One region of the Pseudomonas sp. KH_024_B2 genome, then DNA from elsewhere that is predicted to be linked to it. Evidence: predicted binding sites of a transcription regulator. Region 1 holds the regulator's gene; each other region holds the start of a gene.

Region 1 (4,839 bases):
AAGTTGCCCTTGCCGTGCAACTGATCGAGCAGCGCTTCGAATTCGTCGTCAGTGATATCGGAGCTGTCGCCTGCCGCTTTCGGAGCAGCTGGTGCAGCGGGTGCTGCGACCACCGCATCGACGGCGAACTGGCCTTTGCCGTGCAGCTGATCGAGCAACGACTCGAACTCGGCATCGGTGATTTCATCACTGGCCGCAGCATTGCTGGCAGGTAGAAGAGCAGCCGTCGGAGCCTCGGCCTGTGCCTTGACGGCGTTCAGCGAGTCCAGCAGTTGTTCGAACTCGTTATCGGTGATGTCGCCCGATTCGCTTTCGCCAGCCGGTTCTTCGACCATGTCGGCAACCGGAGCGGATGCAGCCTCGGTTTGCGGCTCGGCCAGACGGGCCAGAGCCGCCAGCAATTCAGGCGTGGCAGCCGTGATCGGGCTGCGTTCGCGCACTTCGGTGAACATGCCGTTCACCGCATCCAGCGCTTCCAGAACCACGTCCATCAATTCCGAGTCGACGCGACGCTCACCCTTGCGCAGGATGTCGAAGACGTTCTCGGCGATGTGACAGCACTCCACCAGCTCGTTGAGCTGGAGGAAGCCGGCGCCCCCTTTTACAGTGTGAAAACCGCGAAAAATTGCGTTGAGCAAGTCTGCATCATCTGGCCGGCTTTCAAGCTCGACCAGTTGCTCGGACAGTTGCTCAAGAATCTCGCCGGCCTCAACCAGGAAATCCTGAAGGATCTCTTCATCGGCGCCGAAGCTCATTAAGGGTGTGCTCCTAACAGGTCTAAAAACCTAAAATCCAAGGCTGGATAGCAAATCGTCCACATCGTCCTGACCGGACACAACGTCTGCTCTTTTATCGGCATGAATCTGCGGACCTTCACCCTGAGAGAGATGTTTTTGCGGATCTTTTTCTGCGAGGATCGATTCGTGGTCATGTTCAATGCCCGCAAACCGGTCGACCTGACTGGCCATCAGCACGAGTTTGAGCAGATTGCTTTCGACTTCCGTGACCAGTTGCGTCACGCGCTTGATCACCTGACCCGTGAGGTCCTGGTAATCCTGAGCCAGCAGGATGTCGTTGAGATTGCTCGACACGACGCGAGTCTGTTGCTCGCTACGGGTCAGAAAACCCTCTACCCGCCGGGCCAGCTCGCGGAACTCTTGCGCACCGACTTCGCGGCGCATGAACCGCCCCCAGTCCTCGCTCAAGGCCTGAGCCTCGTTGCTCAGACCGTTGACCAGCGGGGTACTGTTCTCGACCAGGTCCATGGTGCGGTTGGCCGCAGCCTCGGTCAGCCTGACCACATAGGACAGGCGCTCAGTGGCATCCGTGATCTGTGAAACTTCCTCGGCTTGCGGCATATTCGGGTCAATCTGAAAATTGACGATTGCACTATGCAGTTCGCGGGTGAGCTTGCCGACTTCCAGGTACAGGCCGCGATCACGAGTCTGGTTGAGCTCATGGATCAGTTGCACAGCATCGCCGAACCGGCCTTTTTCAAGGCTGTCGACCAGTTCGCGGGCATGTTTTTTCAGGGTCGATTCAAAATCGCCCTGTGAAGTTTCGTTATGCTCCATAGCTCCCCCGTGGCGGACTCATCAACCGATGCGTTCGAAGATCTTTTCAATCTTGTCTTTCAACGCCTGAGCCGTGAATGGTTTGACCACATAGCCGTTCACACCGGCCTGAGCGGCTTCGATGATTTGCTCGCGCTTGGCTTCGGCCGTGACCATCAGCACCGGCAGGTGCTTGAGCTTTTCATCGGCACGCACGTGGCGCAGTAGATCGATACCGGTCATGCCGGGCATGTTCCAGTCCGTTACCAGAAAGTCGATGCTCCCGCTGTTGAGGACCGGAATCGCGGTAGTACCGTCATCCGCCTCGACCGTGTTGGTGAACCCAAGGTCACGCAACAGGTTTTTTATGATCCGCCGCATCGTTGAGAAGTCATCAACGATGAGGATTTTCATATTCTTGTCCAATTCGACCTCCAAGCAGTCTTAAAACGCGCGCAGCACCTGAACGCGCCATTCAATCAATTAGGCGTAACACTCAACGGTTGTATGGATTACAACGGGCCGTGACCGGTGCAGCAAAATGCCGTACCAACCTCGTTCGCAGTGTCCCCACACTGCCTGTCAGCGCGCTCGCCACTCCCCCAAACGCCCCCGTAAACGGGCCGCGCACTGGCTGTGTAACTGGCTGACCCGCGATTCGCTGACCCCCAGGACCTCACCGATTTCCTTGAGGTTCAGCTCTTCGTCGTAGTACAGCGCCAACACCAGTCGCTCACGCTCCGGCAAATTGGCAATCGCGTCCGCCAACGCAGCCTGGAAACGTTCATCTTCCAGATCACGCGACGGCTCGAGATGAGCACTCGCGCCATCCTCGTGCAGCCCTTCATGCTCGCCGTCCTGCAACAGATCGTCGAAACTGAATAAGCGGCTACCCAGGGTGTCGTTCAAAATCCCGTAATAATCATCGAGACTCAATTGGAGTTCGGCCGCAACTTCATGATCTTTAGCGTCACGGCCGGTTTTAGCTTCAATTGAGCGGATTGCGTCACTGACCATCCGGGTATTGCGGTGGACCGAACGTGGAGCCCAGTCGCCTTTACGCACTTCATCGAGCATCGCGCCACGAATGCGGATACCCGCGTAAGTCTCGAAACTCGCGCCCTTGCTGGCGTCGTATTTGGTCGACACTTCCAGCAAGCCGATCATCCCGGCCTGGATCAGATCCTCGACCTGAACACTGGCCGGCAGGCGCGCCAGCAAGTGGTAGGCAATACGCTTGACCAGTGGCGCATAGCGCTCGATCAGTTCGTACTGGCTGTCACGCGCCGACGTCTTGTAAAGGTTGTAACCGCTGGCTGTCATAGAACAGGACCCGCTGTCTGATGCACCAGCCGTTCGACGAAAAATTCCAGATGCCCACGAGGATTGGCAGGTAGCGGCCAGGTATCGACCTTCTGGGCAATAGCCTTGAACGCCAGCGAGCACTTCGAGCGCGGGAACGCTTCATAGACCGCACGCTGTTTCTGCACAGCCTTGCGCACGCACTCGTCGTAGGGAACCGCACCGACGTATTGTAAGGCCACGTCCAGGAAGCGATCCGTGACCTTGGTCAACTTGGCGAACAGATTGCGGCCTTCCTGCGGGCTCTGCGCCATGTTGGCGAGCACCCGGAAGCGGTTCATGCCGTAATCGCGATTGAGCAATTTGATCAGCGCGTAGGCATCGGTGATCGAGGTCGGCTCGTCGCAGACCACCAGCAGGACTTCCTGGGCGGCGCGCACGAAACTGACGACCGACTCGCCAATCCCGGCGGCGGTGTCGATCACCAGCACGTCGAGGTTGTCGCCGATATCGCTGAAAGCCTGGATCAGCCCGGCATGTTGCGCCGGACTCAAATGCACCATGCTCTGCGTGCCGGACGCCGCGGGGACAATGCGAATTCCGCCGGGTCCCTGCAGCAGCACATCGCGCAGCTCACAGCGCCCCTCGACCACATCGGCCAAAGTGCGTTTGGGTGTCAGTCCCAACAGAACGTCGACGTTCGCCAGCCCCAGATCGGCATCCAGCAGCATGACGCGCCGGCCGAGCTCAGCTAGAGCCAGGGACAAGTTCACTGACACGTTAGTCTTCCCGACGCCACCTTTGCCGCCGGTCACCGCGATCACCTGTACGGGATGCATGCTACCCATGTTCGTTTTTTACCTTGTCTTACTTAGACGGAGGCCACATAACTGGCTGCGCGTTCACCATTGGAACAATGCATGGCAGACCATCGATGTAGATACACTGCAATCTATTCATTATTACCTCAGCCGACCCGCTTGGCCGGACTGTGGTAGAGATCAGCGAACATATCAGCCATGGCTTCTTCGCTGGGTTCTTCCTGCATCTGCACACTCACGGCGCGACTGACCAATTGATGGCGCCGCGGCAAATGCAGATCATCCGGAATCCGCGGCCCATCGGTCAGATAGGCAACGGGTAATTCGTGACTGATCGCCAGACTCAACACTTCGCCCAGACTCGCCGTTTCATCCAGTTTAGTCAGGATGCAGCCGGCCAGCCCACAACGTTTGTAACTGTGATAAGCAGCGGTTAGAACCTGTTTTTGGCTGGTTGTTGCCAACACCAGATAATTTTTTGATTTGATCCCGCGACCGGCCAGGCTTTCCAGCTGCATGCGCAACGCCGGGTCGCTGGCCTGAAGGCCGGCGGTATCGATCAACACCACACGCTTGCGCAGCAGCGGATCGAGCGCCTGCCCCAGGGACTGGCCCGGGTCGAGGTGGGTCACGGAGACATTGAGGATGCGCCCCAGGGTCTTGAGTTGTTCCTGAGCGCCAATCCGGTAGCTGTCCATGCTCACCAGCGCGATGTTCTGCGCGCCGTACTTGAGCACATAACGCGCCGCCAGTTTGGCCAGCGTAGTGGTCTTGCCCATGCCGGCCGGGCCGACCATGGCGATCACCCCACCCTCTTCCAGCGGCTCGATCTCGGGTGTGGCGATCATCCGCGCCAGGTGCGCCAACAGCATGCGCCAGGCCTGGCGAGGCTCTTCAATTTCAGCGGTCAGCGCCAGCAGATCGCGCGACAGTGGACCGGACAGACCGATGCGTTGCAGGCGACGCCAGAGGTTGGCCTGCTGTGGTTTGCTGCCTTGCAACTGATTCCAGGCGAGCGAACCCAACTGCACTTCCAGCAGTTCACGCAGACCGTTGAGCTCGAAACGCATCGAGTCGAACACCCGCTGATCCACAGCCGGAGCGGCAGGTGCCGGTGCTGGACGGCGGGGTTCGGCAAACGTCGGCTCGATCAAGGGTTCGGC
Region 2 (4,839 bases), 2.3 Mb from region 1:
ACGGGCAGAGGTGGTCAGGTGCATGGCGTTGGTGAAGCGGCTCGGCTCTACCAGCAACTCTGCGCAGTGTTTGCGCCATGTCACCAGGTCTTCGGCCGAGGGTGGTGCCGCCGGGAGCAGGCCGCTATGGAGGCGGCGTGTGGTCCAGGGCCAGAGCAGCGCTTCGGCCGGGTGCCAGAGGTCGGGCATTGCATGGTTGCGCGCACTCTGCGCGGCTTGCTGGTGAGATTGCTGCTGCAATTCATCCAGCGGCATTTGCAGATAAAGGCTGGTCAGGTACTGCCAGCGCAGACTGTGCGGACTGTCCCAGGCGTGTTGCGCCGACAGTGCCAGACCATTGGCCAGCAGCACGGTGTTGGCCGGCTGATTCAGCCAGCGGCGCAAGGCCGGGTCGGCGTCCAGCCGCTGTTGCTGACGCAAGCGGTGATCGCTGTCACGGGCGATATGCAGAACCTTGACCAGTATCCGTTGCTCGTTGAGGAGCAGCTGGTAACCCTGCCGCACCCAGATCGGCAAGTGCCAGATTTCGACGAGGGCCAGGCACAGCTTCAGCAGGCGCACGCCGAACAGCTCCCGTTCGACCTTGCCCGCCGACTCGCCCTTGTGAATCACCCGCAGCTCCCACTCTGCCAGCAACTGCGGATGCGTCAGCGCCAGCGGCCAGAGCGGCGAAAGAAACAGCAAGCTGCCCCAATGGATGTCTTGCCAGAGTCGCGCCAGGCGGCTGGCGAACAGGCCGTTGGCTTGCTGCGTGGCGTGTTGGCTAATCAGTTGCAACTGCCGTAACGCCACCGGGATTTCTTCCTGAGACAAGGCCGGCAGGCGCGCGAGCAATTCTTCAGTGCGCTTCAAACCGAGGCGATTGATCGCGATCTCAAGGTTCTCGGCTGGCTCGGTCATGCTGCCGTGGGTGTGCCGGTTGGCTTCGCGAATCACGCTGAGGGCCAGCGCGGGACTGTCTTGCATCAACTCGGCGATATCGCGAATCGAGCTGCGGCTGTCGGCGATGGCTTTGCACACCCGGTCATGACTGGTTTGCGGCACCGGCAAAGGAACAGCGTCGAGGAGCTTTATCCAGCCTTCGAGGGTGCCGGGTTTTGGACTTGGGACTGTCGTTTCATTAGCCATGGTTGGGCGCGATCATCATTCACAATTACACGCCCGGAAGGGGGCAAACTGGCTTTTCGCCTTAACGGCCTATAGTCTGGCGCAGTTTTGCCGATAAGTAGAAGAAGAGTTTTTTTATCTTCCGAATATGACCTTGAACCCGACTCAGTAAGTACTCTCTACCTATGGCTAAAATTATCGGCATCATCGTCGTATTCGCGAGCGTGCTCGGCGGATACGTGCTCTCCCACGGCAAGATTGCTGCCCTGATTCAGCCTTTCGAGGTGTTGATCATCGGCGGTGCGGCCCTCGGCGCGTTCCTCCAGGCCAATCCCGGCCACATGACGATGCGTGTCTTCAAGAAATCCTTGGGGATGTTCGGCTCGCGCTTTAATCACACCTACTATCTGGATGTGCTGGGCCTGATCTACGAGATCCTTAACAAGAGCCGTCGCGAAGGCATGATGGCGATTGAAGGCGACATCGAAGACGCCGCCGCCAGCCCGATTTTCGCCAAGTACCCGTCGGTGATCAAAGATGAGCGCATGACCGCGTACATCTGCGATTACCTGCGCATCATGTCCTCCGGCAACATGGCTCCCCATGAGCTGGAAGGTCTGTTCGACATGGAGCTGTTCAGTCTGAAAGAAGATCTGGAACATCCTTCCCATGCGGTCAACGGTATCGCCGACGCCATGCCGGGCTTCGGTATCGTCGCGGCGGTATTGGGTATCGTGGTGACCATGGCCTCCCTTGGTGACGGTGATCAGAAGTCCATCGGCCTGCACGTAGGCGCGGCGCTGGTCGGCACTTTCTTCGGTATTCTCGCGGCCTACGGTTTCTTTGGCCCGTTGGCCCACTCCCTGGCTCACGATGCCAAGGAAGAGCTGAACGTCTACGAGGCTATCAAGGCCTCGCTGGTGGCTTCGGCCTCCGGCATGCCGCCGTCGCTGGCGGTGGAGTTCGGGCGCAAGGTTCTGTACCCGGCGCACCGTCCTAGCTTCGCTGAGCTGGAACAAGCGGTTCGCGGTCGCTAAGTCATGGAAAATAACCAGCCGATAATCATCAAGCGCGTCAAGCGCATCGCCGGCGGGCATCACGGGGGCGCCTGGAAAATCGCCTTCGCCGACTTTGCGACGGCGATGATGGCGTTCTTCCTGGTGCTGTGGCTGTTGTCCACCGCGACTCCGGAACAGAAGATCGCCATCGCCGGTTACTTCAAGGACCCGATCGGCTTCTCCGAAAGCGGCACGCCGTACATCATCGATCTGGGCGGCTCGCCGGAGCTGGCGCCGGAGAAGACCATCAATCCCGAGGTCAAGTCTCAGCCGCAACCCGACAAGATCACCGTCGATACCGATCAGGTCGAAAGCATGGCCGAACAGGTCGAGCAGGAACGTCTCGAATTGCTGCTGCAAGAATTGCAGAACAAGGTCGAAGAAAACCCGCAGCTGCAGAAGTTCAAGGATCAGATCCTGTTCGAAATCACCCCGGACGGTTTGCGCATCCAGATCATGGACGCCGAGAACCGGCCAATGTTCGACTCCGGCAGTGCGCGTCTGAAACCGTATTTCGAAGACATTCTGCTGGCCATGGCGGACACCATCAGAGCGGTGCCGAACAAGATCAGTGTCAGTGGTCATACCGATGCCAAACCGTACACGGGCAGCGGCGACTTCGGTAACTGGGAGTTGTCGGCCAACCGTGCCAATGCCGCGCGCCGCGCGCTGGTTGCCGGTGGTTATCCGGATAAGCAAGTGGCCAGGGTCGTGGGTTTCGCCTCGTCGGCGTTGTTCGACCGTGAGCATCCATTCAATCCGGTCAATCGGCGAATCGATATCGTCGTGCTGACCAAGAAAGCCCAGCGCGCCATCGAAGGTGAGCAAGGGGCCGAGCCTGCTCCAACTCCGGCATCAGGGCAGGGCGTACCGGGTGAAGTACCGGGCGCAGCGATCGACCCGAATGCCTTGCCGGCGGACAAAGAGCCACTGCCGGCTCACGAGGTTCGGCAGAAGTTGAACATCTTCGAGGATGGGGTATTGAAGATGGATGAGACGAAAGCGCAGTAGCTGCTTATAGGCGAATCACTCAAAGGCTGGACAAACAAACGCCCCGATTATCGGGGCGTTTGTTTTTTTAGGGGAAGGGGGGGCGAGGTGGAGCGCTAGCGGGTTAGAAGCCTCGGCGGATTTTATTTTTCAGCTCCGTGTGGAAGTGCTCGGCGTTCTTTCTGTTGGCGCTGCGCATTGACTCATTGGATACCGATCCTAAAGCCATGGTACGTCTGGAAGTTGTTTCACTGTTATACGACTCAATGAAAAGCTCAAGGTCCGTGCTCTTGGTCATCTTTGGCCATTTATCGAGATACAGTGGAAGTTCACTGTCGCCGGTCTTGAAGGAGCAGATGCGCCGGTCGGTGATAGTCGCTTCACCAATTTCAAAAGGTACCCACCAGGACAGCGCAGTTTCTTTCGATACCACTGCCAGCAGGTGAGTGCACTCGATGATGTTGCGGGTAATGACGCCTGTGATGTCCTCCGTCGTCTGCGATTGCGCGTCGAGTACGTCGAGGTATGTAGTGATATTGGCAAGTTTCAAGCGGGCATTGATGGCCATGGCCTGAGCCCGATCCGTATGGCGGTAGCTGATGAAAACCGACATTAGAAGTGTCCTTTGATAGCGAGTTCGCGGTAATAGGCGCCGAGTGCGGTCAGGCGGCAACCGGTGGAGTTCATGGCGGCGTAGTACATGTGCTCGGCATCCACTGGCTCGATCAGGCTGTGGCGATTGCACTTTTGCAGCTGTGCGAAGATTTCGCCGTGATCGGCGTTGAACACGGCGGTCTCCGTTGGTTCGTAACTCGGGTCGAGCGGATAGACGGATTGGGCCTCCGGAAACCAGTCAGGCAGCTTGCGCAGAATCTCTTCCTGGATAAGTGGTGGCACTTCTCGCAAGGCGATGAACTGCGAAACGTTGGTTTTGAAGACGGGACGTTGCTCCCAGGCCCCAAGAGCGTTGTCGACAAATGAGTACAGGCTGCCGGGAGTGATCTCTCCCAACACATTGGCTGCACCACCGTGCAGTGCTTGCAGCAGGAGGCTGGTGAATACGCCATGCCCGGCTTGTTCTTGAGCGGGTTGTTCTTTCTTGCAGGCGGTGAGGATGGTCATGCCTTCGCCAATAACACTTGCGCCACCTCTCAAGTTGCGTATTTCTCCCGCTGCGCCGGCTTGGCAGCAGTCGAGAATAATGACTTTGTTTTTGATCTTGTCAGCATTGTTCGCCCATTGAAGGATGTCGCTGATCCGGATGCCATCGTTACCGGTTCGATAGTCTTGAGGAATCAGCATGCCCTCATCGATGCTGGCCTCGAAGTGGCCGTGTCCGGCGAAATACAGAAGTGCGACATTGCAGTCGCCGGAGAACAATTCCTTGATGTTTTCTTCAAGGGTTTGTCGAGTCAGATTTGCCTCGGCGGAAGTCAGTACTATGTTTTTGAAGTTGGGCTTGCCTGTTGCGTGGCGCTCTAATACTGAGGCCATCGCCATAGCGTCGTTATTGCACCCTGACAGTGTCGAGATGTGCGTGTAGTTATTAATGCCAATGAAGAGAGCCTTGCGCATGTATTAACCCGCTGCATGTAATTTGATGGCATTGACAATGCTGTTGCTGTTCCAGGCGCATTCGGCATGGGCGGCATCCTTGACCACTGTTGACGTGCGTTCGGCAGCA
Region 3 (4,839 bases), 1.5 Mb from region 1:
ACTTGCTGCGCTGAATCCTGAGTGCGGTGGGCGAGGTTGCGTACTTCGTCGGCAACCACCGCAAAACCACGTCCGGCTTCACCGGCGCGGGCGGCCTCGATGGCTGCGTTGAGCGCCAGCAGGTTGGTCTGTTGCGAGATGCTGGTGATCACTTCGAGGATCTGCCCGATGTTCACCGTGTTGCTGTTCAGCGTCTCGATATTGCCGCATGAATCGCTGATCTTGGCCGACAACTGCTGCATGGCGGCGATGGTTTTATCCACCACCTGCTGACCGTCTTCGGCCAGGCTGCGGGCGTCGCTGGAATGTTGCGAGGCGAGGGCGGCGTTCTGGGCGATTTCCTGGGCGGCGGCGCCAAGCTGGTTAATCGCCGCAGCGACGCTGCTGGTGCGCGAGGCTTGCTGGTCAGAATTGAACATCGACGAGTTGGAGGCGCTGACTACCCGCAAGGCCACTTCGTTGACCTGGCCGGTGGCCGATGCTACTTCACGAATCGAGGTGTGAATCCGCTCGACGAAACGGTTGAAGGACATGCCCAGCGAGCCGAATTCGTCGTGGCCATGAATGATCAGGCGCTTGGTCAGGTCGCCTTCACCTTCGGCGATATCGTGCATCGCGCGGCCCATGGTCAGCAGGGGCTGCATCAGCACGCGGATCAGCATGCCCAGCAGGACGATGATAATCACCACGGCGATCGCCATGGCGATGATGGCCGAGGTGCGGAATTCACTGAGCATCGAGAACGCGGTGTCCTGATCAAGCACCAACGCCACATACCAGTCCGCCGACGGCACGCCGTTGACGTGGGTGAAGGAGATGAACTGAGACTTGCCGTCGACTTCAACTTCCTTCATGCCCGGGCTGACTTTAGGTGCACCGCCGGGATAAGCGTCGGCCAGACTCTTGAGCACCAGTTTGCTGTCCGGGTGGATCAGGATCTTGCCGTCGGCGCTGACGATAAAGGCATGACCATGGCCGCCGAAATTCAGCGAGTTGATGATCGCGCTGACGCTGGACAGATCGATGTCCGCGCCTGCCACGCCGATGAATTGATTCTGATGCTGTACCGGGGTGGCGACGGTGATCACCAGCTTGCCTGACGACGCTGCGATGTAGGGTTCGGTGACGATGGTCTGCTGGGCGCTGTTGGCCGCCTTGTACCAGCCGCGGGCGCGCGGGTCGTAATCTGCTGCGCGGTTGCCGGCCGGGATCGAGAACATCACGCCGTCCTGGCCGCCGAAGTAGCTCAGCTGAAAATTGCCGGTGTAGGCCGGCAGGCCGACGCTGCGCTTGAGATTGTCGGGCGCGCTGCCGTCGATGGCGATCTGTTGGGCCAGCGATTGCAGCAATTGCATGCGGCTTTCCAGCCAGGTGTGGATGTTGCGGGTGGTCAGGCTGCCGAGTTCCTGCATCGAGGTTTCGGTGCTGCTGCGCAAGGTCTGGCGCTGTCGATAGTCGTTGAACAGGATGAAGCAGGCGAATGCAACGACGACTACAAGAGCGGCTGCCAGCAGGATCTTGTGACTGAATTTCATGTTTGTGGTCATTAAATGAACTACCGCAAGTGGCTGGTCAGCGAGGGGGCGTCAATTTGCCACAGTGAGGGGCTTTGCGCTGCTTTTATGTCGGCTTCCCAGCGCCAAAGATTAGGCAGTTTTTGAGAAAGTCGACGAAATACCTCTTGGTGCAGGAAAGTGGCTGATTTCAGGAGGGAATGGGGATATGTCAGGTAAGAAATAGCCAGTGACTTGGGGAACCAGATGGTGGTTTTCTCTTCTAAGCTTCTGGTTGGCAGCCATGCCTTCCCCCTTCTTCCCTGGAGTTTCACCATGTCGCTGCGATCTCTTGCCTTGTTGTCGTTCTGCGTGCTGCTGGCTGCGTGCAGCAAGGTCAATCAGGAAAACTACTCGAAAATTTCGACCGGCATGCCCAAGGCCGAAGTTGAAAAACTCTTGGGTACTCCTTCCGATTGTTCCGGTGCCCTGGGCATGTCCAGCTGCACCTGGGGTAACAAGAACAGCTTTATCAGCGTGCAGTACGCCGGTGACAAAGTCCTGATGTTTTCCGGGCAAGGCCTGAAGTAAAAAAAACCGGGGCCGCGCGCCCACGGGAGAAGAATAATGATGCGGTTCGTAATAGTTCTTTTGGCCAGCCTGATATTGGCCGGCTGCGCCACCTCTGGCAATGACCCGTTGGCGCCCAAGACCGTCAACAGTGTCAATCTCAAACGTTACCAAGGGACATGGTACGAGTTGGCCCGTCTGCCGATGCATTTCCAGCGCAACTGCGCGCAATCCGAAGCCCATTACACCCTCGAGGACGATGGCGATATGGCGGTATTGAACCGTTGCCTGACTCCGGATTGGCAATGGGAAGAGGCCACAGGCACGGCAACGCCGCAGGTTCCCGGCAGAACCGACAAGCTGTGGGTCAAATTCGATAACTGGTTTGCCACGCTGTTGCCGGGCATTTCCAAGGGCGAATATTGGGTGCTGTACGTCAGCGATGACTACAAGACCGCCATCGTCGGCAGCCCGAATCGACGTCACCTCTGGCTATTGTCTCGTACGCCTGAGGTCAATGCGGTGAAGCGTGAGGACCTGCTGAGCAGGGCGCGTCAGCAGGGATATGACACTAACCGTCTGATCTGGCGAGTATCGGATGCGAAGATGGCCAAGACCTCGAAGTAGCGACGCGGTTTGATCAATCTTGTGCTGTTTGCTTATTGAGCCACCTTCGCCGGCAACAGCTTCAAGGTGCTGCGGGTATTGGCCGCCACTTCCTCGTCGCTGAAGTGCGCTTGCTGGTAAATCCCTTCGATGTACGCCTCGGCCTGGTCGTCAAAGTGCTTGTCGAACGGCACGCCGCTTTGTCCTACCGGGTTGATGGTCAGGCTGTGGGCGGGGTCGGCGAAGTCGATGATGCGTCGGGTCGAGGGACCATAGGTTACCGGCCACGGCGCGGGGCCGATCCTGGCCGAAAGGTTGTTCGGCACTTCGTGAGTGCCGGGCGCCTCGAACGGGCCGACGTTGAAAATTCGATCCAGTGGCTTTTGCAGGCCCAGCGGATGGCCGTGAGTCAGGGTATGCGCTTTGCCCCACAGCCATTGAGTCGAGTCGTCGCCGAGGAGGGTCTTGAGGTGGGCGATGCTGGCCTGCCATGCAGCCTTGACGGTGTCGGCGCGACTTTCCTTCCCAGGGGTGTCGCGGTTATCCCACCACGGCGAATCGGTGGACGCAGCCAGACGCGGCAATGTTGCATCAATGACTCGAGTGGAGAGCAGGGTCTCGAAGAAGCCGTCGCCGAGTTCGTCGTGAAACGCGGCGTCGGTCAGGTTGAACAGAAACTGGTTGAACAGCGTGGCGCTGGTGGAGTCCAGCGGATAGTCGCCTTTCCACTGCGTCAGTTGCTCTACCAGTTTGAGTTCCGCCGGGTCTTTCACCACCTCCCGCAGCACCGGCAACAGCGGCGCCAGCAGACGAGGACCGTAGGCGGTAGTGGTGCCCAGTTGCAGCGCCTGGCTGTTATCCAGGTCCCATTTGATGCCTGCGTCGCTCAGCTGCTTGTTCAACTGCTGGCCGCGATCCGCCAGGTTGTAATAGCCGGGGATTTCCATTCCGGTAGGTGAGAGTGGCTGGAAATTGGCCGAGACAATGTAACCGCGCGCCGGGTTCTCTTCCTGAGGGTTGGCGCTGAACGGATAGAAACCATCCTTGTCCGCCTGGCTGGTGCTGCCGTCGAGGATAAAGCCTGGATTTACCCCGGCCGGGCGTTTCGGCAGTTGCGCCGCCGCCCACCAACCGATGTCGCCCTTGGCGTTGGCCCACACCAGATTCAATCCCGGTGCCTGGACCTTGGCCGCGGCGCTGCGGGCCTTGGTCAGCGTGTTAGCGCGGTTGAGCTGGTAGAAGCCCTCGAGAATCGGGTTTTGGGTTTCGAGGAATCCCCACCACATGGCTATCGGTGTTTTGCCAGCAGTGGCGCCAAGCACGTCATTGACGACAGGACCGTGGGGCGATTGGCGCAGGACCAGCGTGACCGGAGCCTGGCCTTTTACTGTGATCTGCTGTTCGCTGGTGGTCATGTCGACCCATTGGTCGCGATACCAGACCTGATTGGGATTGTCCGGGTTGACCTTCTCGGCGATCAGGTCGAGATCGTCATTCTGGAACATGGTCACGCTCCAGCCGAAATCCAGGTTGTGACCGAGGGAGGCGAAGGGCATCAGCGCCTGGTAGTAGCCGTACAGCTCGAATCCTGGCGCCGACAGATGGGCTTCGTACCACACCGAAGGCGCGGAGAACCGTACATGAGGATCGCCGGCCAGCAGTGGTTTGCCACTTTTGGTCCGGTTGCCGGCAATCACCCAGGCATTGCTGCCTTCGAACTGCGGCAAGCCGTTGTCGGCCAGTGCCTGTTCGCTCAGGCGGGCGATGGCGTTCAGGTCTTTCCAGTCGGCCGCGGCCAGGGCAGGGGTCGAAGCCAGTACGCCCTTGGGTTGCCAGTCGAGGTCAAAGACACTCAGGTAGTCATTACCCAGTTGATCGCGCACATAGGTCAGCAAGGGTTCGGTGCGAAACGCCGCGGCAAAACTGTAGGCCATGTAACCGGCGATGCTGATGGTGTCCTGGGCCGTGAACGGGCGCTTGTGGATGCCCAGTACGTCGAACTCCATGGGTTGGGCGTGAGTCGCCTGATACTGGTTGATACCGTCCAGATAGGCTTCCAGGGCTATCCAGGTCGGTGATTGCCGATCCATACCGGCCAGGTAAGTCTCTGCGCGCTCGCGAATACGCAGGCTGCGCATCAGTTTGTCGGTGTCGAGTAATTTGGCGCCGA

Evidence for each region. The regulator FliA, encoded in region 1, starts transcription of late flagellar genes. The targets are predictions, from matches to a motif close to CTAAAGTTTNNNNNNNNNNNGCCGNTAA.
Region 2: motA (flagellar motor stator protein MotA) is a predicted target of FliA. The motif match lies at 1,198-1,225, and genes of this name have one in related genera.
Region 3: AC3I0A_RS25885 (methyl-accepting chemotaxis protein) is a predicted target of FliA. The motif match lies at 1,623-1,650, and genes of this name have one in related genera.

Annotation. Positions count from the first base shown of each region.
Region 1 is NZ_CM174502.1:4,106,076-4,110,914, forward strand. It holds gene AC3I0A_RS19070 (chemotaxis protein CheA) at 1-755, opposite strand, end outside; gene AC3I0A_RS19075 (protein phosphatase CheZ) at 786-1,574, opposite strand; gene AC3I0A_RS19080 (chemotaxis response regulator CheY) at 1,596-1,967, opposite strand; gene fliA (RNA polymerase sigma factor FliA) at 2,136-2,876, opposite strand; gene fleN (flagellar synthesis regulator FleN) at 2,873-3,703, opposite strand; gene flhF (flagellar biosynthesis GTPase FlhF) at 3,823-4,839, opposite strand, start outside.
Region 2 is NZ_CM174502.1:522,198-527,036, forward strand. It holds gene AC3I0A_RS02425 (HDOD domain-containing protein) at 1-1,128, opposite strand, end outside; gene motA (flagellar motor stator protein MotA) at 1,293-2,144, shown strand; gene motB (flagellar motor protein MotB) at 2,148-3,176, shown strand; gene AC3I0A_RS02440 (toll/interleukin-1 receptor domain-containing protein) at 3,280-3,768, opposite strand; gene AC3I0A_RS02445 (caspase family protein) at 3,768-4,730, opposite strand; gene AC3I0A_RS02450 (TIR domain-containing protein) at 4,734-4,839, opposite strand, start outside.
Region 3 is NZ_CM174502.1:5,558,140-5,562,978, reverse strand. It holds gene AC3I0A_RS25885 (methyl-accepting chemotaxis protein) at 1-1,547, opposite strand, end outside; gene bamE (outer membrane protein assembly factor BamE domain-containing protein) at 1,830-2,084, shown strand; gene AC3I0A_RS25875 (lipocalin family protein) at 2,121-2,690, shown strand; gene AC3I0A_RS25870 (penicillin acylase family protein) at 2,723-4,839, opposite strand, start outside.